Regions from separate parts of the Azospirillum humicireducens genome, predicted to be linked through region 1. Evidence: riboswitches for the same ligand, from Rfam matches in the RefSeq annotation. Region 1 holds a riboswitch; each other region holds the start of a gene.
What was found. A riboswitch is a leader RNA that binds a small molecule or an ion and turns the genes downstream of it on or off. The one in region 1 is predicted to bind thiamine pyrophosphate.
Positions count from the first base shown of each region.

Region 2: another riboswitch for thiamine pyrophosphate. It lies ahead of thiC (phosphomethylpyrimidine synthase ThiC); the one in region 1 lies ahead of A6A40_RS05170 (ABC transporter ATP-binding protein).
Region 3: another riboswitch for thiamine pyrophosphate. It lies ahead of A6A40_RS16890 (LuxE/PaaK family acyltransferase); the one in region 1 lies ahead of A6A40_RS05170 (ABC transporter ATP-binding protein).

Region 1 covers NZ_CP015285.1:1,142,679-1,152,630, forward strand. The annotation lists gene A6A40_RS05150 (hypothetical protein) at 1-899, shown strand, start outside; gene A6A40_RS05155 (hypothetical protein) at 967-1,524, opposite strand; gene A6A40_RS05160 (hypothetical protein) at 1,521-2,135, opposite strand; gene A6A40_RS05165 (acetoin utilization protein AcuC) at 2,285-3,514, opposite strand; TPP riboswitch at 3,539-3,645, shown strand; gene A6A40_RS05170 (ABC transporter ATP-binding protein) at 3,717-4,448, shown strand; gene A6A40_RS05175 (ABC transporter permease) at 4,445-5,212, shown strand; gene A6A40_RS05180 (ABC transporter substrate-binding protein) at 5,233-6,174, shown strand; gene A6A40_RS05185 (universal stress protein) at 6,282-7,109, shown strand; gene A6A40_RS05190 (inositol monophosphatase family protein) at 7,147-7,959, opposite strand; gene A6A40_RS05195 (hypothetical protein) at 7,997-8,596, opposite strand; gene A6A40_RS05200 (hypothetical protein) at 8,681-8,986, opposite strand; gene hflX (GTPase HflX) at 9,183-9,952, opposite strand, start outside.
Region 2 covers NZ_CP015285.1:351,345-361,296, forward strand. The annotation lists gene argB (acetylglutamate kinase) at 1-261, shown strand, start outside; gene A6A40_RS01585 (hypothetical protein) at 280-579, shown strand; gene A6A40_RS01590 (magnesium transporter CorA family protein) at 621-1,604, shown strand; TPP riboswitch at 1,684-1,817, shown strand; gene thiC (phosphomethylpyrimidine synthase ThiC) at 1,950-3,677, shown strand; gene greB (transcription elongation factor GreB) at 3,816-4,376, opposite strand; gene A6A40_RS01605 (Rne/Rng family ribonuclease) at 4,477-7,527, opposite strand; gene A6A40_RS01610 (N-acetylmuramoyl-L-alanine amidase) at 8,202-9,710, shown strand; gene A6A40_RS01615 (penicillin-binding protein 1A) at 9,939-9,952, shown strand, end outside.
Region 3 covers NZ_CP028902.1:516,865-526,816, reverse strand. The annotation lists gene A6A40_RS16910 (hypothetical protein) at 1-65, shown strand, start outside; gene A6A40_RS16905 (hypothetical protein) at 81-416, shown strand; gene A6A40_RS16900 (sigma-70 family RNA polymerase sigma factor) at 498-1,031, shown strand; gene A6A40_RS16895 (anti-sigma factor family protein) at 1,035-1,826, shown strand; gene A6A40_RS30730 (cyclic nucleotide-binding domain-containing protein) at 1,896-2,060, opposite strand; TPP riboswitch at 2,264-2,396, shown strand; gene A6A40_RS16890 (LuxE/PaaK family acyltransferase) at 2,549-3,601, shown strand; gene A6A40_RS16885 (acyl-CoA reductase) at 3,616-5,082, shown strand; gene A6A40_RS16880 (ABC transporter ATP-binding protein) at 5,072-5,854, shown strand; gene A6A40_RS16875 (ABC transporter permease) at 5,851-6,600, shown strand; gene A6A40_RS16870 (ABC transporter substrate-binding protein) at 6,607-7,605, shown strand; gene A6A40_RS16865 (3-oxoacyl-ACP reductase) at 7,616-8,389, shown strand; gene A6A40_RS16860 (ABC transporter substrate-binding protein) at 8,466-9,863, shown strand; gene A6A40_RS16855 (ATP-binding protein) at 9,860-9,952, shown strand, end outside.

The DNA of each region.
Region 1 (9,952 bases):
CGCCGGTTCCCCAACCGACGTCCACGGCGGCCGCGCAGAACACCGGCTCCTTGATGTCCCCCCCGATGCACCAAGACGACTCAACAAACGCATACTGGAAAGGCGATCGCATGCTGGGCACGATCTTCGTCCTCAATGACCGCGGCGGCGTCGGCAAGACGCTGCTGTCCCATCACCTGATGGCGACCGCCATGCTGGAAGGCCTGCAGCTGAAGGTCGTCGAGTACGAGGTGAACGAGCGACTCGCCCGCCTGTTCGGCCCGGACGTGGTCGAACACCGCCGCATCACCCAGGATTTCATGAACATGATGGGGTCGGGCGACGGCTTCTACGAGTTCTGGGATCTGATCGGGCCGGAGCTGCAGCGCGGCGGCCGCCTTTATGATTTCGGCGGCAACATCTCGCAATGGTTCTTCAACTGGGCCGAGGTGTCGGGTTTCGACTATTATGTCGGCGACGGCGAACGGCTGACCTTCATGGTGCCGGTGACCGTCGATCTCGCCTCGCTGTCGACCGGCATGACGACGCTGGAGCGGGTGGCGACCATCGCCCCGAAGGCCAAGCGCGTCCTGGTGGAGAACGGCTTCTCCGGTCCCTTCTCGCAGCTCGAGGACAGTCAGTACGCCCGCCGCAAGGCGGAGATGGTGGAGCGCGAGGGACTGCAGGTCATCTCCATGTCGCCCTGCACCGCCCCGGCCTGGGCCCGCCTGACCGGGCACCGGCTGGATCAGGTGGCGACGATGACCCGCGAGGATCTGGTGAAGCTGGGCATGACCCCGCCCGTCGCCTCCCGTTCCCTGATCATCATCCATGAATGGCTGCGCAACATGCGGCAGGCGCTGTCGCCGTATCTGCACGACGCCTTCCGCCAGACCCCGGCGACCGCCAAGGCGCGCTGAGGTCCGCAAGGGACGCTGATCGGAGCCCTTCTTCCCCCGCGGGAGAAGGGCTTTCTCTTTGCCGGGATCAGGCCGCCGCGTTGCGGGCGGCGCTCGCGCTGTAGAGGTCTTCCTTCACCGCTGCCACCGACTTCACCTGATAGCCGGGGCGGGCGCTGAAGCGGCGGGTGGCGCGCTCGGCGGCCTCGCGCTCCGACTCCGCCCAAACCAGATAATCGCGGCCGCGGGCCCATTCGACAGCCATCGGATGGGCGGCGTCGATCTCGCCAATCTGCTGATTCACCACGGTGACCAGCCATTCCTTGTCGCCGGGATTGCGGCGGTCGGTCAGGATCAGGATTTGCGGACGGCGGCGGCTCTGCGCCTCGGTCAGGCGCTGCTGCACCTCGACCTGCTTCTTGCGCAATTCCACCATGTCGCGGACCAGCTCCTCGATCTCGCCATGGAGGCTCTCCTCCTCCCGGTGCAGGCGGTGGATGGTCGCGTCCAGCTTGTCCAGCGTGCCGCGGACGCCGCGGACGCGCTGGCGGGCCTGCGACACCCGCTGTTCGACCGACAGCAGGACGTTGCCCAGCCAGGCGCCGACGGCGACGATGCCAAGAACGATGATGAAGTTGATCATCATGTGGCGGAAGCCTTGGACCGCGCCGTCGCCGGGGGCTGGGGCACGCCGCCCTTCGCGGCGCCCTTCGCGCCACCGGTCCGCGCGTCGCCGCGCATGAACGACTTCTGGAAGCCCAGCTTGAAGGGAAAGGCGACGTCGACCATCTGCTTTGCCTCGTCGAAGCTGGAGGCCCACACCTCCGCCACGTTGGCGCAGCGCCAGATCTGGTTGACCGGGCCGCGGTCGCCGGCGGCCCTTGCGGCGGCCGACGCCTTCTCCTGCGTGACGGTCGCAACGAACTTCATCAGGCCGGCCTGGGGATCGCCGACCTCATGCACGAACAGCGGGGGCTGTTCCGCCAAGTCCCTTATCAGCTTTTCCGCTTTGCGGATGTCGCTTTCCAGCCTTGCACGTTCGGATGACTGGCTGTTGCGGCGCTGGACCAGATGATTGACGCGGTTCTGAAGCTCGTGCGCCTCGGCATGCAGCACATAGACGCGGTTCTCGATCTGCTCCAGACCGCTGCTCTTCTCCAGGATGTTCGGAAGGAAATCCTTCAGCATCATGGCGACCGGAACGGCGGCCAGCATGATGATGACGATGGCGATCAGGAACAGCGTCGTGTTCGACATCCGCCCGCCCGTTCTCCTCCCGGAATCCGCACATCCCTACGAGCCGGAACCGGCGCGATCGGCATCGCTGCGGACTTTCGAGGATCAACGAGCAATCCAACCCCGTCAACGAATCGTCGCGGCATCGTTCAAAATTCGTCAGAAATGTGTCAGGATGCGGCCATCTCCGCCACCCGCTTCACCGCATCGCGCACGGGTCCCGGCCGGGGAGCGTCCGCCAGCGTGGTGAACCAGTGTTCCGGCGGGTTGCGGCCGGCGGCACGGTTCCAGGTGAGCGAGCGCAGCACCCGCTCCGCCTCCGCAGTCGGCGGTACGGCGGCGGGATCCCTGCCACTCATCACTGCCCATATGCCGGTCCAGCAGCGTCCGACCGACCAGGGATTGTAGCCGCCGCCACCCACCACCAGCACCCGCGGCGCCAGGGGCAGCAAGGCGGCAACCGCATCCCACAGCGACCGGTTGGACAGCTCCAACCGGCTCAGGGGATCTTCGGCCAGCGCATCGGCGCCGGTCTGGATCACCATCGCCTGCGGACGGAAGGCGCGGGCCAGCGGCAGCACTGCCGCCGCCATCACATGCTCCATCTCGCTGTCGTTGAAGCCCGGCGGGACCGGCAGGTTGCGGGCCATGCCGCCGGCCCGGTCCTCCGCCTTGCCGGAATAGGGCCAGCGCCCGTCCTCGTGGATGGAAACCGTCAGCACCCGGTCGTCGTCGGCGAACGCCTCCTCCACCCCGTCGCCATGGTGGGCGTCGAGATCGACATAGAGAACCCGCTCCAGCCCATGGTCGAGCAGTTCCAGGATGCCGAGAACCGGCGCGTTGAAATAGCAGAAGCCGCTGGCGCGGTCGCGGCGCGCATGGTGGGTGCCGGCGGCCGGTGCATAGACCAGCCCGGCCGGCCGGTCGCCCAGGATCCGTGCCGCCTGCAGGGCAGAGCCGCTGCTGTGCGCCGGCCGCCGGTACATCTCGGCGAAGACCGGGTTCTCCAGCTTGCCCAGATTGTGCCGGGCCGCCGTGGCCTCGTCCACCCGCTGCTCCGCCTCCGCCCGTTTCAGGGCGGCGATGTAATCGGGGGAATGGAAGCGCGACAGTTCGCGTTCGCTCGCCACATGGGTATCGAGATAGACCTCGTCGGGCAGCCACCCCATGGCGCGGCTGAGGTCGATGACGGTCGATACGCGCGGGATCGCCAGCGGATGCTTCGGGCCATAGGTCGAGCCGCGATAGATCTCGCCGCCGATGAACAGCGGGGTTCGGAGAGGCGTGGTCAGGGGAGGATCTCCATCGGTCCCGTCAGAAACTAGGCGCTGCCGCGCACCGGTCAAGCGCCGCCCGCGCTTCCACGCCTTGGAAGGGCTTCCGGCAATGCTTGCGGTCACGGAACGTCCGCGCCTATAGTCGCGGCCTTCACTGGGGGGAGCCGATGGGCGGCTGAGAGGTCCCGTTGCGGGACGACCCCTGGAACCTGATCCGGTTCATGCCGGCGTAGGGATCAGTGATGCCAGACCGCAAGCGCACCGTCTCCGTTCTACCGCCCTGCCCGCTCCCAGGCTCGCAACCAGGCTTGGCCAGGGCCGGGCGATGACGCCGCTTTCGGTGACCGTGGCGCGTGCTCGGCTGACCTATGGCGGCACGCTGCTGTTCTCCGACCTGACGCTGAAGCTGCCGGCGGGGCGGACCACCTGTCTGCTGGGGCCGAGCGGCGTCGGCAAGACCACGCTGCTGCGCATCCTCGCCGGGCTGGCGGAGCCGGAGCCGCCGACCACCATCACCACCGGCGACGGGCTGCCGCTCGCCGGCCGCATCGCCTACATGGCTCAGCAGGACCTGCTGCTGCCCTGGCTGACCGTTCTCGACAACGTGCTGCTTGGCGACCGGCTGCGCCACCGCCGTCCCGACGCCGCGCGGGTGGAACGCGCCCGCGCGCTGCTTGGCCGCGTCGGTCTGTCTGGGCGGGAGCGCGACCGCCCGGCCGCGCTTTCCGGCGGTCAGCGGCAGCGGGTCGCGCTCGCCCGCACGCTGATGGAGGACAAACCGCTGGTTCTGATGGACGAGCCCTTCTCCGCGCTCGACGCCCTCACCCGTCTGAGGCTGCAGGAAACGGCGGCGGAGACGCTGGCCGGCCGCACCGTCCTGATGGTCACCCACGATCCGCTGGAGGCTCTGCGCATCGGCGATTGCCTGCATGTGATGACCGGCCGTCCCGCCATCATGGGTCCGGCGCTGGAGCCGTCCGGCCCGGTGCCGCGCCGGGTCGACGATCCCGGATTGCTGGCGCTGCAGGCTGAGCTGCTGCGGAGGTTGGCGGAATGAGGGCGCTGCTGCGCGCCGCCGTCACCCTCGCGGTGCTGGTCGCCGGCTGGCAGGCGCTGGTCTGGGCCACCGGCCTGCCTCGCTATCTGCTGCCCGGTCCGCTGGCCGTGGCGGACGCCATGCGTCGGCAGGCTCCCCTGCTGTGGAGCCATGGGCTGACCACCCTGACCGAGATTCTGATCGGGCTGGTGGCCGGCGTGGCCCTGGGCGGAGTCAGCGCCCTGCTGCTGGCCCGATACCGCACGGCGCGGCGCTGGCTGATGCCGCTTCTGCTGGTCAGCCAGGCGATCCCGGTCTTCGCGCTGGCTCCCTTGCTGGTGCTTTGGCTGGGCTACGGCATGGCGTCAAAGATCGCCATGGCGGTGCTGGTCATCTATTTCCCGGTGACGACCGCGCTGTTCGACGGGCTGCGCCGCACCGATCCCGGTTGGCTCGACCTTGCCCGCACCATGGGCGCCTCGCCCGCCGCGATCCTGTGGAGCATCCGTCTGCCCGCCGCCCTGCCCGCCTTCTGGTCCGGCGTACGGGTGGCCGCGGCGGTGGCGCCCATCGGTGCGGTGATCGGCGAGTGGGTGGGGTCGTCCTCCGGTCTCGGCTACCTGATGCTGCACGCCAACGCCCGCATGCAGATCGACCTTCTGTTCGCCGCCGTGCTGGTGCTGGGGGTGTTCGCGGTGACGCTCTATGCCGCCGTCGACGCGCTGGCCCGCCGCGCCCTGCCCTGGCAACCCGATACGCAACCGGCCGAAGACGCCAATCCTTGATAAGGGGGGAGAGAAACCCGATGAAGCACCTGTTTACCGTCGGCCTGATGGCGGCCAGCCTGATGACCGCGCTTCCCGCGATGGCCCAGGACAAGCTGTCCGTGATGCTGGACTGGTTCGTCAACCCGGACCACGCCCCGCTGGTGGTGGCGCAGGAGAAGGGATTCTTCAAGGACGCCGGGCTGGAGGTGACTCTGACCGCCCCGGCCGATCCCAACGACCCGCCGAAGCTGGTCGCCGCCGGCGGCGCCGATCTCGCCGTGTCGTACCAGCCGCAGCTGATCCTGCAGGTGGCCGAAGGGCTGCCGCTGGTCCGTGTCGGGACGTTGGTCTCCACCCCGCTGAACTCCGTCGTCGTCCTGCGCGACGGTCCGGTAAAGACGTTGAAGGATCTGAAGGGCCGCAAGATCGGCTTTTCCATCGCCGGATTCGAGGATGCGCTGCTGGGCGCGATGCTGGAGAAGCAGGGGCTGAGCCTGAAGGACGTGGAGTTGGTCAACGTCAATTTCTCGCTGTCGCCGTCTCTGCTGTCGGGGCAGGTCGATGCGGTGGTCGGCGCCTTCCGGAACTTCGAACTGAACCAGCTGGACATCGAAAAGCATCCCGGCCGCGCCTTCTACCCCGAAGAGGAAGGCGTGCCGCCCTATGACGAACTGATCCTGGTCGCCCACAAGGCCAAGGCCAGCGACCCGCGCGTCAAGCGCTTCCTGGCGGCGGTGGAACGCGCGACGCTCTACATCCTGAACCATCCGGAGGAGTCGCAGGCCGCCTTCGTCAAGGGCCGGCCGGAGCTGAACGACGAGCTGAACCGCCGCGCCTGGGCGGACACGCTGCGGCGTTTCGCCCACAGCCCGGCCGCCCTGGATGCCGACCGCTACACCCGCTTTGCCGAATTCCTGAAGGCGCGCGGCCTGATCAAGGAGGTGGCGCCGCTCGATCACTATGCGGTGGTGGTGAAGTAACCGGCCATCCGATTGCGTTGCCATCCGGGGCGGCGGCGCGTTACCTAGAGGGAAACCGCTCCGCCGCCCAATGATCGGCGGTGGCATGAATCGGGAGACGCAAGGGCATGCCGATCAAGACCATCCTGCTGCACATGGCCAACGACGATGCCCACGCCGGCCGGATGGCCGTTGCCGCGGCTCTGGCCAAGCGCTTCTCCGCCCATATCCATGCGCTCTACATCGCCACGCCGGTGTCGATGCCGGCTGGCGCCACCGGCCGCGCCGCCTCCTACGGCTTCATGGCGGAAGCCACCGCCATCGCCCACGAGAACGCCGAGCGGATCGAGCAGGAGGTGAGGCAGGCGCTGAACGGCCTGCCCTACGACTGGACGATCGAGGAAGGCGACCACGTCGACCTGCTGGCCGAGCGGGCTTCCTATGCCGATCTGGTCGTGGTGGCGCAATCGGCGGCCGTCCGGGCGGGGGAACGCGTCTCCCTGCACAACATCCCCGACCGCCTGCCCCTGGAGACCGCCACCCCGGTGCTGGTTCTGCCGCCCAGCCAGCCGGCGACCGCCGCCATCGGCCGGCATGTGCTGGTCGCCTGGAAGAACAGCCGCGAATCCGCCCGCGCCGTCCGCGCCGCCATGCCCTTCCTGGAGGCGGCGGAGAGCGTCACCGTCCTGACCGTGGAGCCGCCCGGCCAGCGCAGCGACGAAGCCGCGGCCTTGACCGAGTGGCTGCACCGCCACGGCATCGCCGCCCGCCCGCAGTCGGTGATCGCATCCGGCGGCGAGGTCGGCGACATGATCCTGTCCTGCTGTTCCGACCAGGGCGCCGACCTGCTGGTGATGGGATCCTATGGCCACTCCCGCCTGCGCGAGCTGGTCCTGGGCGGCGCCACCCGCACGGTGCTGGAGGGGCTTTCCATACCGGCCTTGATGACCCACTGATTGGGTCGGGGTGGGGGAACACTCCCCCGCCCGGCACTCACCCGAACAGCTGTCCGTGCAGCGCCTGCCAGCTGTCCCTGTCTGGCGCGAGCAGGATGCTGCCCTGCAGCAGGCCCGGCCGATAGGGCGTGCCGTCGATCAGCGCCGAGTACCCGCCGGCCTCCGCATGCAGCAGCACACCGGCGGCGTGGTCCCACGGCATCAGCCGGTGATAGAGCGAGTAATGGGCCCGCCCCTCCAGCAGCCGCAGATACTCCTGCGCGGCGCTCGACAGGCAGGCACGCTCGCCGAGGCCGGCGCTGCGCTCCTCCAACTGGCGGCTCATCGCTTCGGCGCAGAAGCGGGTCGACAGAGCGCCGACCATCCGGGGCAGCGGCACGGCGGGGGCGACATGGACCTGACGCCCGTCGAGCCATGCCCCCTGCCCCTTCACCGCCGTCGCCATCCGCCCATCGACCGGATCATGAATCCAGCCGGCGACCGTCTCGCCCTTGCAGGCGAGCGCGACGATCACCGCGAACATCGGCCGGCCCTGGGCGAAGTTGATGGTGCCGTCCACCGGATCGACGATCCAGACCGGATCGTCGCCATGGATGCGGTCGAGCACGCGCTCGTCCTCGGACGCCGCTTCCTCGCCGATCACGCGGCTGCCCGGCAGCAGGGCCGTCAGCGCCGGGGTCAGCGCGCGTTCCGCCGCCTCGTCCGCCAGTGTGACGAGGTCGGTCGGTCCGGTCTTCTGCCGGATGCCTGAGGCGTCCAGCTTTTGGAAATAGGGCATGATCTCCGTCCGGGCGACGGAGCGGATCAGGTCGGACACGAGGTCGATGTCGGGAAGCGGGAAACCCGTCATGGTTGGGCGCTCTCACTGAATTCGAGGGGATGGGAGGTCACGGCTTCGCCGCCGGCCTGCCCGGTTGACTGTCCAGTTTCAATGTCGGATCGCCGTCGCCGGGGTTTGTCAGCAGGACCTTCCCGTCCAAGCCGCTGTCCTTCAGCGCCTTCGACAGCGCGTCGAGCGTGGCGCGGTCAGCCGCCGCCGCTGCCGCCTCCTTGGCCTGATCGGCCGGCGGAGGCGGCACCGGACCGCCCTGCGCCGGTTGCCGGGGCGCATTGGGGTCGATCCGCGGCGGAGGGGGCGGCGGAGGTGGCGGGCCGGCCGTTTCCTTCTCGGGCTCCGGCGGCGGTGGAGGCGGCTGCCAAAGCCGGAAACAGTCGGTGAAAGCCGGCTGCTTGCACTCCTTCAGCAGCTCGACGGCGTCCGGTGCGATGACCAGCGGCTCGTCAGGTGCCACCGGAAGGGGCTGCGGCAGGGGGGGGAGAGGGTCTTCGGGCGGGACGTCCGGTTCTTCGACATAGCCGGGAGGAAGGTGCGTTCCAGGCCGCAACGGCTGCGCCGCGGATGGCTGGGCAAGCGCCAGAAGCAGCGGCAAGGCCGCCAGCAGGCGACCGGCACCGGTCGGGACGAAGCGGGGGGAGGAACGGAGCACGACGGAACCGCGGCGATGGCGAACGGCCCATTATGGCCCGCCATCATCGGCGTCGTCATCCATCAAGCGTGTGTCATATGACCGTCATGCGGCAGCGCGGTGGTTTCCTTCGGAGAATCCGGCGGACCGCCGCCCTTCGCCATAGCCCCAGGCCGAAAGTTCGCGGCAGATCGCGGCGATCTTGGCGGCTTCGTCGGCATTCTGCTCCCGCTGCGCGGCGGCATCGATCAGGCGGATCAGCTTGGCACGCCCTTCCGGTGTGCGCGACAGATCCTGCAACCGCAGCAGCGCCGCACCCGGCGGCAATTTCTCTTCGCGGGCCACCAGCGCGACCTGATCAGCGAGGAAAGCCGTGATCGAAAAACACGACGGGTCGGTTTGCAACCGCATTGGCAGTCCTCCTCGTGGGGAGCGCGTTGCTCCGTTCCCATAATCGGACCCCAACGGGGAAATGACCACGCCGCATTCGTCTTAAGACCGGAGTGGGGTGCTACAGGTCATAGCCCGCCGCTGCACCCTTTCCGTTTGGCCAATGCAGTCTGAACCTTCCTATGGTTGCTTCGGCTGCATCGGCCCCACTGTCGGATCAGGCCTGGGATTGCGGTTGGAACCGCTTTTCGAATCGAGCAAGGTCGGCCGGATCGAGGGAGACGTGCAGATGCGCCCGCTCCTCATCGTCGCGGCGTTCCAGCACCTCGCCCTTGGCATAGAGCCAGGCCAGAGCCGCACCGTCGCCCAACTCCACCGACAGGTCGACCACCTGGCGGTTGACGTTCATCCGCTGGTCCAGCAGGCGGTCGAGATCGTCGATCCCCTCGCCGGACAGGGCGGACACCGCAACCGCGCGCGGGTTGCGGCCGGTCTGGGCCAGGATCGCCGCGCGGCTTTCGTCGTCCAGCGCGTCGATCTTGTTCAGCACCTCGATCACCCGGTCGTCCGTTTCCGGATCGATGCCCATGTCGGACAGCACTTCATGGACGTCGGCCTTCTGGGCGTCACTGTCGATGTGGGCGATGTCGCGGACATGCAGGATGATGTCGGCGGCATCCACCTCCTCCAGCGTGGCGCGGAAGGCGGCGACGAGACCGTGCGGCAGGTCGGAGATGAAGCCGACCGTGTCCGACAGGATCACCTTGCGGCCCGACGGCAGCGTCACCTGCCGCATGGTGGGGTCGAGCGTGGCGAACAGCAGATTCTGGGCGAAGACGTCGGCATTCGCCAGCCGGTTGAACAGCGTCGATTTGCCGGCGTTGGTGTAGCCGACCAAGGCCACCACCGGGTACGGCACCTTGGCGCGCGCCTTGCGGTGCAGGCCGCGGGTGCGCCGCACCTCCTCCAGTTCCTTCTTGATCTTAA
Region 2 (9,952 bases), 790 kb from region 1:
CGCTTCTTCCTGCTGACCGACGTCGCCGGCGTTCTCGACAAGGACAAGACGCTGATCGAGAAGATGTCGCTGGAGGATGCCCACAGGGCCATCGCCGACGGCACCGCGTCCGGCGGCATGATCCCGAAGATCGAAACCTGCATCGGCGCGGTGGAGCAGGGTGTCGACGCCGCGGTTATCCTCGATGGCCGCGTGCCGCATGCACTGCTGCTCGAGATCTTCACCGAAGGCGGCGCCGGCACCCTGATCGGCAAGGCCTGACGCTGCAACGGGGGGCCGATGAGCGACCTGCGCAAGGACCTGCTCCGCCAGATGAAGGCCATCCGCGACCGGATGGACCCCAAGCTGGTGGAGCGCGCCAAGCTGGCGGCGTTGGGCAAGATCCCCTACGACAGCGACGCGGCGAAGGAGGCGGTCGGCCATTTCCTCGACGCCAAACGGGATGGCGGCGCCTTCCGCCGCAAGCTGGAACAGGCTTTGAAGGCGGAGGGGGCAACGCTGGACCTCGACACCGAGGGGAAAGCGCCTTCGCCGGTACAGCCGCCCCAGAAGCCCAGGCGTGGCGGGCGGATGACCTAGCCGCCTCAAGAGCCGCCGCCAACCTCGCAAGGAGCAGTGCCTTGCTGCATGTCTTCGTCAATGAGGGCGGTCTGCTGCGCTGGGCCAGGGAGGCCGCGGAGGGGGCGGATCCGCTGCCCGAGGCCTCCGTCTGGCTGGACCTGATCAACCCGACCGCCGAGGAGTTGGCGCGGGCGGAGACTCTGATCGGCGCCAGCCTGCCAACCCGCGAGCAGATGGCCGAGATCGAGGAATCGAGCCGGTTGCGCATCGCCGGGGGCGCCTTGACCATGACCGTCACCGCCCTGGTCTGGGCCGATACCGACGAGCCACGCATCGCCACGGTCAGCTTCGTGCTGGCCGGGCGCCGGCTGGTCACCATCCACGACATCGACCCCCAGGCCCTGCTGGCTTTCCGCCGCCGCGCCACCCATGGGCAGGTCCCCGCCTCCCGCGGGGAACTGGTTCTGGCGGCGCTGGTCGACGGGATGGTCGACCGGACGTCGGCTGTGCTGCGGCGGACCGGGGTCGAACTGGACGTGCTGAACCGCCGCTTCTTCCGTGGGCGCAAGCTGCGTTCGCGTGGCGAGACGTTGGACGACGCCCAGACGCTGAAGCGCATCGGCCATGCCGGCCACCTGATCGGCAAGGCCCGCATCAGCCTGGCCAGCCTGTCACGGATGGCCGATTTCCTGGCGCGCGGCGACGGCTGGAACTCCGGCAAGGCGACACGACGCTGGGCCAAGACGACGCTGCAGGATCTGCGCGGACTGGACCAGTACGCCCGCTTCCTGGCCGGCAAGGTCGCGTTGGCGCTGGACACCGCGCTGGGTCAGATCAACGTGGAGCAGAACGAGATCGTCAAGATCGTGTCGGTCCTGACCGTCCTGCTGTTCCCGCCAACCCTGGTCGCCAGCATCGGCGGCATGAATTTCAACGAGATGCCGGGGACCGACTCGCCCTTCGGCTATCCAAGCGCCTTGGGGCTGATGCTGTTGTCGGCGCTTCTGCCGATGATCTATGTTCGTCTGAAACGCTGGCTGTAGCACCGGATCTCCACAATGGGGTGAGCGGATCGTCCGCTGTTCTTTCCTTTTGACAGGGGGCGTCCGTCCCGGCAGGATGGGCGCATTCCAGGGGGGTCCCGACAGGGGGCTGAGATACCAACGGCCGGACGGCGCCAAGCGCTGCCGGCAGCGTGGTGACCCTTCGAACCTGATCCGGGTCATACCGGCGAAGGGAGGGACCTCGTGACGGGCCGATTCTCGCCCCGTCCGGCCGTATCAGCCCCGCCACGCCGGGGACTCATGCAGGGATACGGCCCGCACGAAGACACCGCACCTCCGTCCGCAGTCCCGGGTTTGTCCGCCCAACTCCGACGGAGAAACCCAATGCCCAAGGACTTCAACGACTCCGCCATCCGCATTTCGACCGGCCCACTGCCGTCGTCGCGCAAAATCCATGTGCCGGGCACGCGCTTTCCAGACCTGCGCGTCGCCATGCGCGAGATCGCCTTGTCGGGTGGCGAGCCTCCGCTGACCGTCTATGATTCATCCGGCCCCTACACCGACGGGTCGGTGAGCATCGACGTGCGCGCCGGGCTGGCCAAGCACCGCCGCGACTGGATCCTGGCCCGCGGCGACGTGGAGACCACCGACAGCGGCGTGCTGCGCGCCAAGGGCGGCGGGGCCGTCACGCAGATGGCCTATGCCCGCGCCGGCATCGTCACTGCGGAGATGGAGTATATCGCCGTCCGCGAGAATCTGGGCCGGGTCGCGGCAATCGGAGCCGCCCGCGACGGTGAGGATTTCGGGGCCGACATCCCCGACTTCATCACGCCGGAATTCGTGCGCGACGAGGTAGCGCGCGGGCGGGCAATCATTCCGTCCAACGTCAACCACCCCGAGTCGGAGCCGATGATCATCGGCCGGAACTTCCTGACCAAGATCAACGCCAACATCGGCAACTCCGCCGTGACCTCCTCGATCGAGGAGGAGGTGGAGAAGATGGTGTGGGCGATCCGTTGGGGCGCCGACACGGTGATGGACCTGTCCACCGGCGCCGACATCCACCGGACCCGCGAATGGATCCTGCGCAACTCCCCGGTTCCCATTGGCACCGTGCCGATCTATCAGGCTTTGGAAAAGGTGAAGGGCAGGGCCGAGGACCTGACCTGGGAGCTGTTCCGTGAGACGTTGATCGAGCAGGCGGAGCAGGGCGTCGATTACTTCACCATCCATGCCGGCCTGCGGCTGGCCCATATCCCGCTGACCGCCAAGCGGGTGACCGGCATCGTCTCGCGCGGCGGCTCGATCATCGCCAAATGGTGTCTGGCGCATCATCGCGAGAGCTTCCTCTACGACCATTTTGCCGACATCGTCGAGATCTGCCGCGCCTATGACGTCGCGCTGTCGATGGGAGACGGGTTGCGGCCGGGCAGCCAGGCCGACGCCAACGACGCCGCCCAGTTCGCCGAGCTGGAAACCCTGGGCGAGTTGACCAAGATCGCCTGGGCGCGCGACGTGCAGGTGATGATCGAAGGGCCGGGCCATGTGCCGATGCACAAGATCAAGCACAATGTCGAAAAGCAGTTGGCCCTGTGCGGCGAGGCGCCCTTCTACACGCTGGGGCCGCTGGTGACCGACATCGCTCCGGGATACGATCACATCACCAGCGCCATCGGTGCGGCGATGATCGGCTGGTTCGGCACGGCGATGCTCTGCTACGTCACGCCGAAGGAGCATCTGGGGCTGCCCGACCGCGATGACGTGAAGGCCGGCGTCATCGCCTACAAGATCGCTGCCCACGCCGCCGACCTTGCCAAGGGCCATCCGGCGGCCCGCCTGCGTGACGACGCCATGTCGCGCGCCCGCTTCTCCTTCCGTTGGCGCGACCAGTTCGCCCTGTCGCTCGATCCCGAGACGGCGATGGCCTATCACGACGAGACCCTGCCGGCCGAAGGGGCCAAGACCGCGCATTTCTGTTCGATGTGCGGGCCGAAATTCTGTTCGATGAAGATCACGCAGGAAATCCGCGACGCCGCGGAGTCCGGCATGGCCGAGATGTCGCAGAAGTTCCGCGAGTCGGGCGGGGAGATTTACCAGCCGGCGGCGGAGTGAGGTCTCGGCAGCGATGCCCCCTCCCTAACCCTCCCCCGCTAATGCGGGAGAGGGGACTGCCGCCGAACGCCGACAAAGGTCCAATTCCCTCCCCCGCCCAGCGGGGGAGGGTCAGGGTGGGGGCAGCAACGCCTCCACTCACCCCGCGTACCTGATCTCCAGCACCTCCACCTGTTCCATGCCCGCCGGCGTGCGCACATCGACCAGATCGCCCTCCCGCGCCTTCAGCAATGCGCGGGCGATGGGGGAGATCCAACTGACATGGCCGCGGTCGGGATCGACCTCGTCGGCGCCGACGATGGTGATGGTGTTCTCGGATCCGTCTTCGCGGGCATAGGTGACGATGGCGCCGAAAAAGACCTGTTCGCGGTTCTTCTGGTCCTGCGGGTTGACCACCACCGCCGACTCCAAGCGCTTGTTCAGGAAGCGGATGCGGCGGTCGATCTCGCGCAGGCGCTTCTTGCCATAAAGATAGTCGCCGTTCTCCGACCGGTCGCCGTTGCCGGCGGCCCAGGACACCACCTCCACCACCTTCGGCCGCTCCACCCGCAGCAGATGGCGCAGTTCCTCCTGCATGCGCTGGAAGCCGGGCGGCGTCATGTAATTCTTGAAGCCCTGCGGCAGCGGTGCCGGATCGTCGAGATCGTCGAGTTCGCTTTCGGGGGGCGTGTCGTTCTCGCGGGTGAAAGCCTTGCTCATGGTCCGACCTGTGCTGTGGCAGGGAAATAACGTCCGGGAAAAGGAAAAGGCGCCTTGCGGCGCCTTTTCCCGTTCCAGAAGTCCCAACGGGCCGTTCGGCTTACCGCTTCCACCAGCCGCGGCGCGGCTTGGCGGCAGCTTCGCCGGTGTCGTCGGCCGCCGCCGGAACCGCAGCGGGTTCCGGAGCGGTGGCAGGCGCCGTCGCAGCGACGACGGCGGGCGCGGCTTCGGCCGGAGCCTCGGCAGCGGCCTTGCGCTTGCGCGAGGCCTTCTTGGCCGGAGCCGCGTCGGTCGCGACTGCCGCCGGGGCTTCGGCTGCGGCTGCCTTGCGCTTCCGGCCCTTGGCCGGCGCTTCGGCGACGACAGGCGCGGCAGCGGGCGCGGCCTCGACCGGGGCTTCGGCAGCGGCCTTGCGCTTGCGCGAGGCCTTCTTGGCCGGAGCCTGCTCCGTCACCGGCTCGGGTGCCGCTTCCACCGGTGCTTCCACCGGAGCGGCAGCCTTGCGCTTGCGGCCCCTGGCCGGGGCCTGGTCGACGGCAGGCGCGGCGGCGGGCGCGGCTTCCACCGGGGCCTCGGCAGCGGCCTTGCGCTTGCGCGAGGCCTTCTTGGCCGGCGCCTTTTCGGCAACGGCTTCAGCCGGGGCCGGAGCGGTTACCGGCGGCTCGGCCGCGGGCACCGGAACCGGAGCCTCTTCCGGGACGGGTGCCGGAGCGCTTTCACCGGCCAGGATCCAGTCGAGGTCGGATGCCTCGGCCGGAGCCTGTACGGGAGCGGTTTCGGCCGGAGCGGCAGACGACTGATCGGCCGCAGTCTCCTCGCCTCCTTCCAACCCTTCCGCACCCTCGCGGCGGGACCTGCGGCGACCGCCGCGCTTGCCGCGGCGGCGCTTCTTGCGGCCCTCGCCGTTGCGATCGCCGGCGTCTGCGCCGGTCTCCTCGTCGCCCTCGCCCTCTTCCTCATCCTCTTCCGAGTCGTCGTCTTCGGCCGGCTCGGAGACGGCAGCGCCGGGAATCGTCTCGGCGGCAGCCGGCAGGCCGGTCTCCTCGTCGCCCGTCTCGTCGGACTCCTCGGCGTCCTCGCCCGCACCCGCGTCGCCTTCGATGCGGCCTTCCTCACGGTCACGGCCACGCCCACGGCGGCGGCGGCGGCGGCGGCGGCGGTCCTCGCCATTGCCATCGCCATTGGCGCCGTTGGTCTCGCCGCGCTCGCCGACATCCTCGGCCTGGGCGGCTTCGACGTCGGCCTCCTCCTCGACCGGCTCGGCGACCGGCTCCGCCGCCAGGGCACGATCGGTCTCAGCCATGACGCGGTCGGCGCTGACCAGCGGACCGTCCTCGTCCGGCAGGCGCGCCTTGTTGCGCTCCAGACGATGGTCCGGGGCGATCAGGCTGTCGTCGGCCTGGACCATGACGTGGAAGCTGTGACGCTCCTCGATCTTGGCCAGCTCACCGCGCTTCTGGTTGAGGATGTAGAGCGCGATCGAGGTTGGGACGTAGATGGTGATCTCGGCCGACCGCTTGCGGATGCCCTCCTCCTCGATGGCGCGCAGGACATGCAGCGAGGCGGACTCGACCGAACGGACGACGCCGGTGCCCGAGCAGTGCGGGCAGCGTTCGAAGTTGGTCTCCAGCAGCGAGGGGCGCAGACGCTGACGCGACAGCTCCAGCAGGCCGAAGGCGGAGATGCGGCCGAGCTGGATGCGCGCCCGGTCGTTCTTCATCGCCTCCTTCATGCGGCGCTCGACGGCGGCGTTGTTCCGCGGCTCCTCCATGTCGATGAAGTCGATGACGATCAGGCCGGCCAGATCGCGCAGACGCAGCTGGCGCGCCACCTCGTCGGCGGCCTCCAGGTTGGTCTTGTAGGCGGTTTCCTCGATGTTGCGCTCGCGGGTCGATTTGCCGGAGTTGACGTCGATGGAGACCAGCGCCTCGGTCGGGTTGATGACGATGTAGCCGCCGGAGCGCAGTTGCACCACCGGGCTGTGGATGGCGTCGATCTGGGTTTCCACCTGATAGCGGTGGAACAGCGGGATCTGGCTGTCGCGGTACAGCTGGACGCGCTGGGAATGACCCGGCATCAGCATGTCCATGAACTCGCGCGCCGTGCGGAAGCCGGCCTCGCCCTCGACCCAGATCTCGTCGATGTCGTTGGCGTAGAGATCGCGGATCGACCGCTTGATCAGGTTCGCTTCTTCATAGATCAGGCAGGGCGCCGACGACTTCAGCGTCTGTTCGCGGATGTCGTCCCACAGGCGCAGCAGATATTCCAGGTCGCGCTTGATCTCGGGCTTGGAGCGCTCCAGCCCGGCGGTGCGCAGGATGACCGCCATGCCGTCCGGAATGTCGAGATCCGACAGGATTTCCTTCAGGCGCTTGCGGTCGGCCGGGTTGGTGATCTTGCGGGAAATCCCGCCGCCACGGCCGGTGTTGGGCATCAGGACGCAGTAGCGGCCGGGAAGCGACAGGTAGGTGGTCAGAGCGGCGCCCTTGTTGCCGCGCTCCTCCTTCGTCACCTGCACCAGCATGACCTGCCGGCGCTTCACCACTTCCTGGATCTTGTAGGAGCGCAGCGGGCGCGAGCGGCGGCGCTGGGTCTCGACCTCTTCATCCTCGTCGCCGCCGACCATATCGGGGGCGTCGGCCGCCTGTGCCGTGTCCTGGGTGGCGGTTTCGGACGGAGCGGCCTGCCCCTCGGAACCGGTCTCGTTCTCACCCTCCTCGTCGCCGGCATCCTCGTCGGACGCCTCCGGCGTGATGGGGGAGGGCATCGGCGACCATTCCTCGACCACCTGCTCGGGGCGGATCGGCTCGCCCATCACGGCGCCGTCGGCGGCGGCCTCGGCGCGGGCTTCGGCCTGCTCTTCCAGCCGGCGCTCCTCGGCCAGCAGGGCCTCGCGGTCGGCGACGGGGATGCGGTAATAGTCGGGATGGATTTCGGAGAAGGCGAGGAAGCCGTGGCGGTTGCCGCCATACTCCACGAAGGCCGCCTGGAGCGAAGGTTCGACCCGCGTCACTTTCGCGAGGTAGATGTTGCCCTTCAGCTGCTTGCGGCTGGCGATCTCGAAGTCGAGTTCTTCCAGCCGGTTCCCATTGACCACGGCGACCCGGGTTTCTTCCGGGTGCGTGGCGTCCACCAGCATGCGCTTGGCCATATACGGTCCTCAACGGCGCGACCCAGGGAACCCGCGCGACCGGTCGGGCCGCCTGGACGCAGCGTCTGTTGTGGGCGAAGCATACGGCACGACGGACCGGAACCGCCGAACGGCGCTGACGAGAGCAGCCAGGACGGCCCGGTCGACACGCGCCGGGCTGCCGCCTTGCGGCCACAGCCAGCTTCGAGGTTTCGTCCTCTCACCGCCAACCCGAACGCGCCACCTCACGACGTCCCTCCGGCGCGGATGGCCGGACAGGCGGTGTCGGAGGCGACGCCGCAGCCCCTTGGACGGCCCCGTGACCGGCGATCGGCTGACCCCCGGATCGATGGAATCGAGTACCGGGGATCAGCGAATCGGCGCTCACCTTGGGAGTCCGACCCGAATCTGGCGAATTGCGGTCTGTCGCAAAGATACCATAGACAAGCGGTCCCTCTTTCACAACGCGGAAATGCGCCGATTCGGCGAACAAGTTCGTCCCAGGGAAGCGTAAGCGCGGCGTTCCCCGGCAATGGCGGGCCGGGGTGGCCGCGACGGCAGGGCGCGGAGTCACTGTTGCAGGAACGGCACCCCGGCCCGGAATTGAGACCGGTTGTGACGTTCCGCGTTGAGGGCGTTGAATTGGCTGGGCTATAGCTGGTCGTCCGCCCGCCGTCCTCCACCGGGGAGACACGATGCAACGGCCGCCCAGCCTGCCGACCGCCGTCATGACCGACCGTCTGCGGACTGTCGCCCATCCCAAGTGCGGGGTCGGGCGCGGCGCCGTGAAGCGGGGGCTTGCGCGTGTGCTGGGCATGGTGCTGCCGGTCCTGCTGGCTCTGCTGCTTCTCGCCGGTCTTCTTCCCGCCGTGGCGCAGACCACGGCGGCGCTGCCGTCCCCGCCGCCCCGCACCGCGGTGGTCGATGCCCGGCTGGGCATCCACCCCGACAAGACCCGCTTCGTGCTGGAGGTGAGCGACCCGGTGTCCTTCAGCGTGTCGCTGGCCGCCGATCCCTACCGCATCATCGTCGACCTGCCCGATCTGGTCTGGCCCGGCGGATCGCTGCCGGTGGAGGGCAAGGGGGTGGTGGCGCGCTACCATCATTCGGCAGGCGGACCGCACGGCACGCGCCTGACCTTCGAGACGGTCGGTCCGGCCAAGCTGCGGGAAGGCTACATGATCCCGCCGCGCGACGGCCGCCAGCCGCGCCTCGTCCTCGACCTGGAAAAGACGACGGCGGCGGAATTCCGCCAGCTCGCGGCGGCGTCCGGTGCCAGGACGGGCACGGCGTCCGCCAAGGGCCAGCTGACGATGGGTGCGGTCGTCGCATCGGCGATGGCCGTTCCGGCGCCTCCTCCCGCCCAGGACGATCCGGCCGCGAGCGGGATCGTCTCCGCCCCGCCGCCCTTCGCGCCGCTGCCGCCGATCCCGCCGGCCCAGCTGATTCCGGCGGCGCTGCCGTCCGCCCCGCCGCTGCCCGACAGCAAGCCGTCCACCGTGGCGGAAAAGCCGCTGATCGTGATCGACCCCGGCCATGGCGGGCAGGATCCCGGCGCCATCGGCGTCGGCGGCATCTATGAGAAGGACATCACGCTGGCCGCCGCCCGGGAGGTGAAGCGCCAGCTGGAGGCAACCGGCCGCTACCGCGTCAGGCTGACCCGTGACAGCGACGTGTTCATCCGCCTGCGCGACCGCGTCGCCATCGGGCGCGAGGCCGGGGCGGACCTGTTCATCTCGCTGCATGCCGACAGCATCAGCAGCGACGATATGCGCGGTCTGTCGATCTATACCCTGTCGGACAAGGCGTCGGACCGCGAGGCGGAGATGCTGGCCGCCAAGGAGAACCGGGCCGACGCGCTGGTCGGGCTCGACCTGTCGGGCGAGAACCAGCTGGTCGCCAATATCCTGATCGACCTGGCCCAGCGCGATACGAAGAACCATTCCAAGCGTTTCGCAACGCTGGCCCTGCAGAGTCTGGGGCGCGAGGTGCCGCTGATCCCCAACAAGCCGCATCGGCAGGCCGGTTTCGCCGTGCTGACGGCGCCCGATGTGCCATCGGTGCTGATCGAGATGGGCTATCTGTCGAACCGCAAGGATGCCGGGTTGCTGGCCTCCGCAGCGCACCGCGAGCGGCTGGGCCGCGGGCTGGCCCGCACCATCGACGCCTATTTCCGCTGGCTGCACGGCGCCCAGCGGAGCTGATCCGCGACGCGGAGCCGGGACTTGGCCGGACGGTTTACCCCCTCCGCGCGGGCGCTTTATCGCGTGCGCCCTCTGCGCGTCACATTTTCCTGACATGACGGGAACGGGGGCGGCGCTTCGCATCGCGGCGGTGTAGGATGCGCCCGCCCTGTCAGCGCGCCTCGTGGACCGGACCTTCAAAGGGTCGGGAGCGGGGCGCGTCGTTCGTCGTTTCTTGCGGGATCGGTCATGCGCCTTCTTCT
Region 3 (9,952 bases), on a different contig from region 1:
TCGGGGCCATGCCGCGGGCGGCTGCGACCCGTGCATCACGGAGCCGAGACGGTGGGGACCTTTGACAGCGGAGGGACATCATGAGCCTGCACACCGATCCCGACGAGCGCACCGGCCTCTTCGCCGAGGGGTTCGAGGTCTATGTCGCGCGCGAACATTGGGCGCCGATCCTGATCCAGGCGCTTCTTTATGGAACCACGCTGGTGGTCGTCGCGCTCCTGCTGGGCCTGCCGGTCCTGAATGCGCTGGCGCTGGTGCATGTGGTGGCCTCGGTGTCCGGCTTCTTCGGCGGCCTGCTGGCCATGCGGCTGGAAGAGATGGAACCGGGGACGGCCTCCGTCGTCATCGCGCGGCGGAGCCTTGCGGCATTGCTGGTGTCGGGCGCCGCGCTGCTCCTCGTGCCGTTCGCACAGTGAGGGCGGGTCCGCATCGGCCGGGGGATTAAAATGGCCTGCCTCGCGTACACATAGAAGCAGCCCCATCCATGGAGCGACGATGTGACGTTCAGCCTGCGAAGCCAGTTGTCGGATCACGTCCGCACCTTGCGCCGCTACGCGATGACCCTGGTGCGCAACCGGGACGACGCGGAGGATCTGGTGCAGGAGACGCTGGTGCGGGCCATTGCCGGCGCCCGGACCTACCGGCCGGAGGCCAACCTGCGCTCCTGGCTGTTCGGTATCCTGCACAATGTCCATGTCAGCGACCGCCGCCGCGATCAGGTGCGGACCCGTGCGGCGGCGTCCATCGAGCCGCTCGTCCGCAGCGACATCGCGCCCAATCAACCCGATCAGGTCGAACTTGCCCGCACCATGGAGGCCTTCGCCCGGCTTCCCGAGGATCAGCGGCGGGCGCTCATGTTGGTTGCGGTCGACGGAATGAGCTACCAGGAGGCCGCCGGGATTCTCGGCATTCCGCTTGGAACGCTGATGTCGCGCCTCGCGCGCGGGCGGGAGGCGCTGCGCGCCGACGTGCGTGGAGATGGGAGCCGGGCGGATGACGGCAGGCCGGCGCCTTTGCGGGTGGTGAAGTAAGCCATGATGGGGACCGGGATGAACGGTGAGTGGCAAGCCGACCTGCACGCCTACATCGATGGAGAACTGGATCCCGCGCGCCGGCTGGCGTTCGAGGCGTTCCTCGCCTCCAACCCGGCGGCCGCCGCCCGGCTGCATGACTATCTTCATCAAAGGGAGGCACTGCGCCAGGGCTTTGCGCGGATGACCGGCGACCCTCCCCGCCACACGGAGAGCCTGACCGGGCGCCTGTACGGCCGCCTGCGCACGGAGCGGGTCATCCGGCGCTTCGGTCCGCTCGCGGCGGCGATCCTGCTGCTGGTGGGCGGCGCCAACATCGCGGCACTGGTCCATCACCAGCAGAAGACAGCCTCCTACAGCGTGCCGGACTTTGCGGAGCAGGCCGCCGAGATGCATGAAACGGCTGTCAGCCAAAGCCTTGCCCTCTCGGACCAGTCCCTGGCCGACCTGAATGCGATGGCCGAGGGGCTTCCCCACCGGCTCGGCGCCGTCACGGTCAACCTGCCGGCCTTGGACCCGAACCTGCTGACTCTGTTGCGGGCGACCCTGGTGCCGATGAGCAGCGGCGTCGGCCTCCAGTTCGTCTACCGCGAGAAGGACGGCGAGATGCTGACGCTTCTGGTCGTCGCCGGGGATCCGATCGACGACAGAGGTCTGCACGCCGTCGAGCAGCGCGGGCTTCAACTGGTCTATTGGCGCAACGGCGCCACCGCCTACACGCTTGCGGGCAGCCGGTCGGACGGCGACCTGCTTCTGGTCGCCAAGAAGATGGCCGACAGCGTGAGGCGGTCCTGACCGGGCCTGGGCGGGGCGAAGCCTTTCAAGCCGACAATGTGGCCCGGACCACAGCGGGCGCCGCACCGGTCACTTCACCTCCGGCGAGATGGCCCGCGTGGTGCAGCAGCCGAAGACCCCGGCCGTCCGCACCGGCATCAACTGCGACCGGTCGAGCGCCAGCAGGTCGGTCTCCTCCAGCGCCACCGCGTCGGCGGTGCGCGGCTCGCCGTCCAGAAGGGAGGTGCGGATCATGATCTGGTCTCCTGTCTCGGGGCCGCGGGATGCGGCGTGTTGCCGATGGACAGACCCTACCCAAGCCCCGGAATCCGGGATGTGAGCCGCCCCACATTCGTCCTGCTTTCGTCGGTCGGCCCCAGTCCGCACCGCCGTTTCCGCTGTCCGCAAAGCGGGCATCCCCGCCGTTGACAGACGGCGCGATGGTCTTCTAGGCTCCGTCCCGTTCCCAGGGGAGCCTCGTTCAGGAGGCTGAGACACCCGCCGGCCCGGTGCTTCGCGTCCGGGCGACGCGGCAACCCTTCGAACCTGATCCGGGTCATGCCGGCGTAGGGATGCGGGACGAGAAGGCCTTCGTGGCCGACGCGCAAATCCATACCCCCACAGGCTCATCCCGGATTCGTTTGTTGCTCCATCGGTCAGTGCCGCATGGAGAAAACGGGGCGGGGAGTGTGGCGGTGAGCGCGATCTACGACAGCGTGATCTACGACAGGGTTCTGGCCTTCATGGCGGCCGGCATCGGAGCCGGGGCGGCGGCCGACGAGGCCTTCAATGCCTTGGCGTTGGAGGTGTTCGCCCACCAGTTCGAGCACAACCAGCCCTATCGCCGCTTCGCCATGCAGCGCGGCCGGACGCCGCGCGGGGTGAAGAGCTGGCGCGACATCCCGGCAGTGCCGATCAACGCCTTCAAGGACCTGACGCTCAGCTGCCAACCGGCGGAGGAGTCCGTCCGCATCTTCATGACCAGCGGCACGACCAAGGGCGGCATCCGCGGCCAGATCCACCACACGACCCTGACGGTCTACGACCGCTCCATGCTGCTGAATTTCCGCCGCCGCTTCATGCAGGATGCGGAGCGGATCGCGATGGGCATCCTGTTTCCGACCGAGGCGGCGATGCCGAACTCCTCGCTCGCCCATTACCTGGAGCTGGCGCGGGCCGAATGCGGCACGCCGGACAGCCGCCATTGGATCGGCGAGGCGGGCATCGACATCGCCGGGCTCTATGACCGGCTGGACGCCGCCGAACGGTCGGGGCAGCCCTTCGCCCTGTTGGGCGCCAGCTATGGCTTCGTGCATCTGATGGACGCCATGGCGCGCGACAGCCGCCGCTTCGCCCTGCCGGAGGGGAGCCGCATCCTCGACACCGGCGGCTTCAAGGGCCAGTCGCGCGAGCTGGAACCGGACGAGTTCTATGGCCGGTTGTCGGACGTCTTCGGCGTCCCACGCGAGCGCTGCATCAACATGTACGGCATGACCGAACTGAGCACGCAGTTCTACGACGACGGCAACGCGGTCTGCCCGTCGCTGAAATCCGGCCCGCACTGGATCCGCAGCCGCGTCGTCGATCCCTTGTCCGGCCGCGATGTTCCACCCGGCAGCATCGGCGTTCTGGTTCACCATGATCTGGCCCACGTCAACTCCGTCGCTGCCATCCTGACCGAGGACGCCGGTATCCTGGAAGAGGGCGGATTCCGCCTGCTGGGCCGCGTCGCCGGGGCGCAGGCCAAGGGCTGTTCGCTGGCGGTGGAGGATTTCCTCGCTGCCGCGCGCGGTTGAGCGGGAGCGCGGCCTTGGCCTTCGGCGACGAACCGGAACTGGCAGGCCATCTGCCCGGCCTGCCGCCGGATGCGGTGGAGCGGCGCGTGCTGACCTTCGGGTCGGGCGCCGAGGCGTTGCGCGTGGCGGTGCCGGTGCTGGATTCCGGGCAGGTGGAGCGGGTGGCGGCGACGGTCCGGGCCGCGGCGCGCGGCTATCTGAAGACGCTGCCGACAGCGCACATCGTCGCGGTGATCGATGCGGCGATCCAACGGCTGCTCGACCGCGGGGATCCGTGGCGCCAAAGGGCGGAGCGGCTGCTGCCCATCGTCACCGGCTATGATGCCGAGATGGTCAGGCTGGGGCTGACCGGTTATCTGAAGACCTTCCGCGCCCATGAGCTGCGCCGCTTCCTGGCGGAGGATTTCGCCAACCCGCTGGTGCTGGACGAGTTCCAGCCGGCGGCCAAGGGCGGCTTCACCCGCGCCTTCGGCCCCGACCTGCTGCTGCATGTCTGGGCGGGCAATGTGCCGGGACTGCCCCTGTGGAGCCTGATCTCCGGCCTGCTGGTCAAGTCCGGTACGGTCGGCAAGCTGCCCAGTGCCGAGCCGCTGTTCGCGGGCTGGTTCGCGCAATTGCTGGCGGAGATCGATCCCCGGCTGGGCGAGTGTCTGGCCGTGGTGTGGTGGAAGGGCGGCGATGCGGCGGCGGAGCGGGCATGGCTGGCCCAGGCCGACACGGTGGTCGCCTATGGCGGCACCGCGGCGCTGGCGGCGATCCGCGACCGGGTGCCGGTGACCACCCGCTTCCTGCCCTACGGCCACAAGATCAGTTTCGCGCTGGTGTCGCGCGCCGCGCTGGACCCGCGGCGGGCGGGGGAGACGGCGCGGCTGGCCGCCCACGACATCGCCCGCTACGACCAGCAGGGCTGCTATTCGCCGCAGACCCTGTTCGTCGAGCGCGGCGGCCGGCTGTCGCCGCAGGATTTCGCCGTCCTGCTCGCCCATGAACTCGCGGTGCAGGCCCGCAAGCACCCGCGCCGCCCCCTGTCGATGGCGGAGGGCGGGGAGGTTGCCGGCTGGCGCGACGGGCAGGCGATGCGCGGCCTGGACGGGTCCGGCCATCTGCTGCTGTCCGATCCGGCGGGCGGCTGGTGCGTGTCCTGCACCGACGCGCCGGACGGGCTGGCGCCGACCGCGCTGAACCGGACGGTTGCCGTTGTCGCGGTGGACGATCTGGCGGAGGTCGCGGGCCGCGTCGCCCCGCACCGCGCCGTGCTGCAGACCGCCGGCATCGCCGCATCGCCGGAGGAGCTGTTCCGGCTGGCCGGGCCGCTGGGGGCGGCGGGGGTCACGCGGCTTTGTGCCTTGGGCGGCATGACCGCGCCGGAGGCGGGCTGGCACCATGACGGCCGGTTCAACCTGCTGGATCTGGTGACGGTGACGGAGATCGAACGCTCGGCGGAAGCGCTGGCGGAGGGGTTGGCCCGCTATGCCGATTGACCCGCCGGCCTTCCTGAGCTTCGAGAACGTGCGCTTCGACTACGGCGGTTCGGCCATCGTCGACGGTGTCGACTGGACGGTCGGCCGGGGTGCTGTCCACTGCCTGCTGGGGCGCAGCGGCTGCGGCAAGACCACGCTGCTGAAGCTGGCCGCCGGGCTGCTGCCCCCCGCCGCCGGGCGGGTGCGGCTGGGCGGCGTGCCGGTGCGCGGGCCGGGCGATGCGGTTGGCTTCGTCTTCCAGGCGCCGACGCTGCTGGAATGGCTGACGGTTCTCGACAATGTGCTGCTGCCGGTGACGCTGCACCGCCGCGCCAGCGCCGACGACCGCGCCCGCGCGCTGGACCTGCTGGAGCGGGTCGGGCTGGCCGGGCTGTCGGGACGGGGACCGCGGGCGCTGTCGGGCGGCCAGCAGAGCCGGGTTGCGCTGGCCCGCGCGCTGATCGCCGATCCGGCGCTGCTTCTGCTCGACGAGCCCTTTGCCGCGCTGGACGCCCTCACGCGCGAAGAGTTGCAGGAGGATCTGCTGCGGCTGTGCGCGCAGCGCGGCACCACCGCCCTGTTCGTCACCCACGACATCGCCGAGGCGGTCTATCTGGGCGACCGCGTGGCGGTGATGGCGGACGGGCGGCTGCGCCACAGCCTTGCCATCGACCTGCCGCGCCCGCGCCCGCGCGACCTGCGTTACGATCCGCGCTTCAACGTGCTGTGCCGCGAGCTGCGCCATGCCATGGACGGCGGGTCCGGGCTGCGGCGGGCGGAGGCGGCGGAATGACGGCCCGCATCGCCGCGATCCTGTTGCCGCTGCTGCTTCTGGCGGGGTGGGAGGGCTATTGCCGCTGGTCGGGGATTCCGGCGCTGGTGCTGCCGCCGCCCTCCGCCGTGGTGGCGGCGCTGTGGAGCGGTCTGGCGAGCGGACGGCTGCTGCCGCATCTGGCGGTGACCGCGGCGGAGATGGCGCTCGGGCTCGGCATCGGCTGCGTCGTCGGCTTCGTCGCCGGGGTGGCGCTGGCGGAGGTCGCGGGGCTCCGCCGGCTGCTCTATCCCTACGTCATCGCCAGCCAGGTGGTGCCGAAGCTGGCGCTGGCGCCGCTGTTCATCCTGTGGTTCGGCTTCGGCATGGCCTCCACCGTCGCGATCACGGCGCTGATCTGCTTCTTCCCGCTGCTGGAGAACACGCTGACCGGGCTCGACCGCGTCGATCCGGCCAAGCGGGAGCTGTTCCGCATGTTGCGCGCCGGGCGGTGGCGCACCCTGACGCGGCTGAAGATTCCCGCGGGCCTCCCGGTGATCCTGGCCGGGCTGCGGGTGGCGGTGGTGCTGGCGCTGGTCGGTGCCGTGGTCGGGGAGTTCATCGGCGGACGCCAGGGGCTGGGCGCCTCGATCATCGCCGCACAGGGGATGATGGACACTCCGCTGATGTTCGCCCTGTTCGCGGTCATCACCGCGCTGGGCATGCTGGTGTATCAGGCCACGCTGCTGATCGAGCGGTGGCTGTTGTCTCGACAGGCGAAAGGATAGCAGGGAATGGGTCTGTTTTCTCGTGTGGCGGGAGCGACCGCCCTTGTCGGGGCGCTGCTGCTGGGCGGCATGTCCGGCGCGCTCGCCCAGGTGATGGACAAGGTGACGGTGGCGGGCTGGAGCCAGCCGATCAGCGAGATCACCAACCTGCTGGCCGAACCCGACAAGGGCTTCTTCAAGGCCAAGGGCATCGCGCTCGACTATGTGCCCGGCACCGGCGGCGGGTCGGCGATCCAGACCATGCTGACCGGCAAGGCCGACATCGCCTTCACCGATCCCGCCGCCCTCTATCTGGCGCTGGACAAGGGCGAGAAGCTGGTCGCCATCTACAACATCTACCCGCAGAACGTCTTCAACGTGGTGTCGCCCAAGGCCAACGGCATCGCCAAGCCCGCCGACCTCAAGGGCAAGCGCGTCGGCGTCTACAGCCTGTCGAGCGGCACCCGCCAGAATCTGGCCGTGCTGCTGCATCAGGTGGGCCTGAGCGAGAAGGACGTGACCATCGAGGTGACCGGGCTGCTGAACTTCGCCCCGGTGATCCAGGGGCAGGTGGACGCCACGGCGGCGACCGACACCGGCCTCTACGTCGCGAGGCTGAAGGGCCTGCCCGAGGTCAATGTGATCGAGGTGCGCGACAGCCTGAACCTGCCGAGCGACATCTTCGTGGTGACGGAGGAGACCTACCGCAACAGGAAGCCGCTGCTCGCCCGCTTCCTCGCCGCCTACCGCGACAGCGCCGCCTGGATGATCGCCAACCCGGAGGAGGCGGCCCGCCTCGCCGTCACCCGCGCCATCAACGGGTCGGACGAGGCGGTCAACCTGGGCATCATCAAGCTGCGCAACGCCTCCACCGTGTCGGAAACGACGGAGCGCGAGGGGCTGGGCGCCTTCGATCCCGGCGTGATGCAGAAGGGCGCCGACACTTTCCACCAGTTGGGGCTGATCGCCCGCCCGCTCGACATGGGCGCGGTGGTGCGTACCGACCTGATCCCACCCAAGCAGTGACGGGACCGTCATGGATTTCCAGGGCAAGGCCATCCTCGTCACCGGCGCCGGGCGCGGCATCGGCGCCGCCATCGCCCGCGCTTTTGCCGCCGAAGGGGCGATGGTGGCGGTCAACTACCTGCGCAACCAGTTGGCGGCGGAGGCGGTGGCGGCGGAGTGCCGGGCGCTGGGCGGCGACGGGCTGCCGCTGCGCGCGGACGTGACCGACGCGGCGGCGGTCGCCGGGATGGTGGAGACGGCGGTGGCGGAGTTCGGCGGGCTGGACGTTGTCGTCAACAACGCCTTCGCCCCTTATGTCTTCGATCCCGACCGGCGGCGGCTGTTCTGGGAAACCGAATGGGACGACTACCAGACCCAGATCGACGGAGCGCTGAAAAGCACCCATGCCGTCTGCCGGGCGGTGCTGCCGGCGCTGCGGCGGCGGGGCGGAGGCAGCATCGTCAACATGGCGACCGACCTCGTGGCGCGGCCGACCGTGCCATATCACGACTATACCACCGCCAAGGCGGCGCTGATCGGCTTCAGCCGCACCCTGGCGGCGGAGCTGGGGCCGTTCGGCATCCGCGTCAACTGCGTGGCGCCGGGTCTGGTCTATCCCACCGACGCCAGCCGCTCGACACCGGAACCGGTGAAAGACCGCATCACCGCCCTGACGCCGCTGGGCCGTATCGCGGCGCCGGAGGATGTCGCCGGGCCGGTGCTGTTCCTCGCCTCCGACTGGAGCCGCTTCATGACCGGGCAGACACTGACGGTGGATGGCGGGCTGGTGATGGGCGGCGCCTGACCCGCGCACCCGTCGCCACCGGAACCGGCCGGTCGCAGGACCGGGGAGCTTGAACGCGGCTGATGATGGGAGCGGCATGAAACGGAATTGGCGCAGCCTTGGATCGTGGCTGCCGACGCTGGTGGCGGTCTGGTTGCTGCTGCCGGCGTCCGTGACGGCCGGGGCGGGCAAGCTGCCGGTGGCGGCGGAAACGGTCACGGTCATGACGTCCTTTCCCGCCGGCTTCTACGAGCCGGTGCGGGAGGCGTTCGAACAGGCCCATCCCGGCCTTCGCCTCCGGGTGATCAATGCCAAGACGACGGCGGCCGTGAGCCAGCTCCAGGACCGTGTGGAGGATGTCGACCTCTTCTGGGCGTCCGCCCCCGATGCCTTCGAGGTGCTGAAGGCCGCCGGGCTGCTGGCGACGGTCGGCGCGCGCCCGACCGGCGCCCCGGCGACCGTCGGCAACCAGCCGATCGACGATCCCGACGGCACCTATCTCGGCTTCGCGCTGTCCGGCTATGGGCTGGTCTGGGATCAGTCCTATCTCGACCGGCACGGGATCGCCGCTCCGCGAAGCTGGGAGGATCTGCGCAAGCCGGCCTATGTCCGTCATCTCGGCATCACCGCGCCGTCGCGCTCCGGCACCATGCACCTGATGGTGGAGACCGTTCTGCAACTCCATGGCTGGGAGCGAGGCTGGGCCATGTGGTTGGAAATCGCCGGCAACATCGCGACGGTGACGGCGCGCAGCTATGGCGTGGTGGAGGGCGTGGGCAAGGGGCGTTTCGGCATCGGGCTGGCGATCGACTTCCTGGGCCAGGGAACCGGGCAGGAGGCGCAGGACGGAGAGGCGTTGCGCTTCGCCTATCCCGCCGACAGCGTGTTTCTGCCGGCCAGCGTGGCGGTGCTGCGCAGCGCGCCCAATCAGGCGGGAGCGGACGTCTTCATCGATTTCCTGCTGTCGCCCGCCGGGCAGGCGCTGATGCTGCGGCCTGACATCGGACGGCTGCCGGTCCGCCCCGACGCCTACGCCGCCGCGCCCGCCGGCTATCCCAATCCCTATGCCCGCGAAACCGGCGACGACCTCTTCCTCTTCGACCGGGCCTTGTCGAGCCGCCGCTACGAACTGGTCAACCTCCTGTTCGATGAGTTGATCACCTTCCGGGTGAAGACGCTCAACCGCGTCTGGCAGCTGATCCACGAGGGGGAGACCCGTCTGGCGGCCACTCCCGACCCGGTGGCCCGCGACCTGTTGCGCACGGCCCGCACGGCGGCCACCGCAGTTCCGGTCGGCGCTGCCGAGGCCGTCGACCCCGCCTATTCCGCGGCGTTGCGGCGGCCGGCCCGCGGCATGCGGGTCTCGGCAAGGCAGGAGGATCTGGCGGCGGAATGGCGGAGCTTCTCCAAGACCCAGCTCGACGCGGCGTTGTCGGCTGCCGAACGGGCACTGGTCATCCTGCGGGTGGCGGCCGGCGAAGGGGGCTGGCCATGAGCGCTCCGGCGCGACCGTCCGTATCGGCCGGCGGGGCAGGCAACGGGCCGGCGAGCGGGTGGGGACCGTTGCGCTTCGGCATCCGCGCC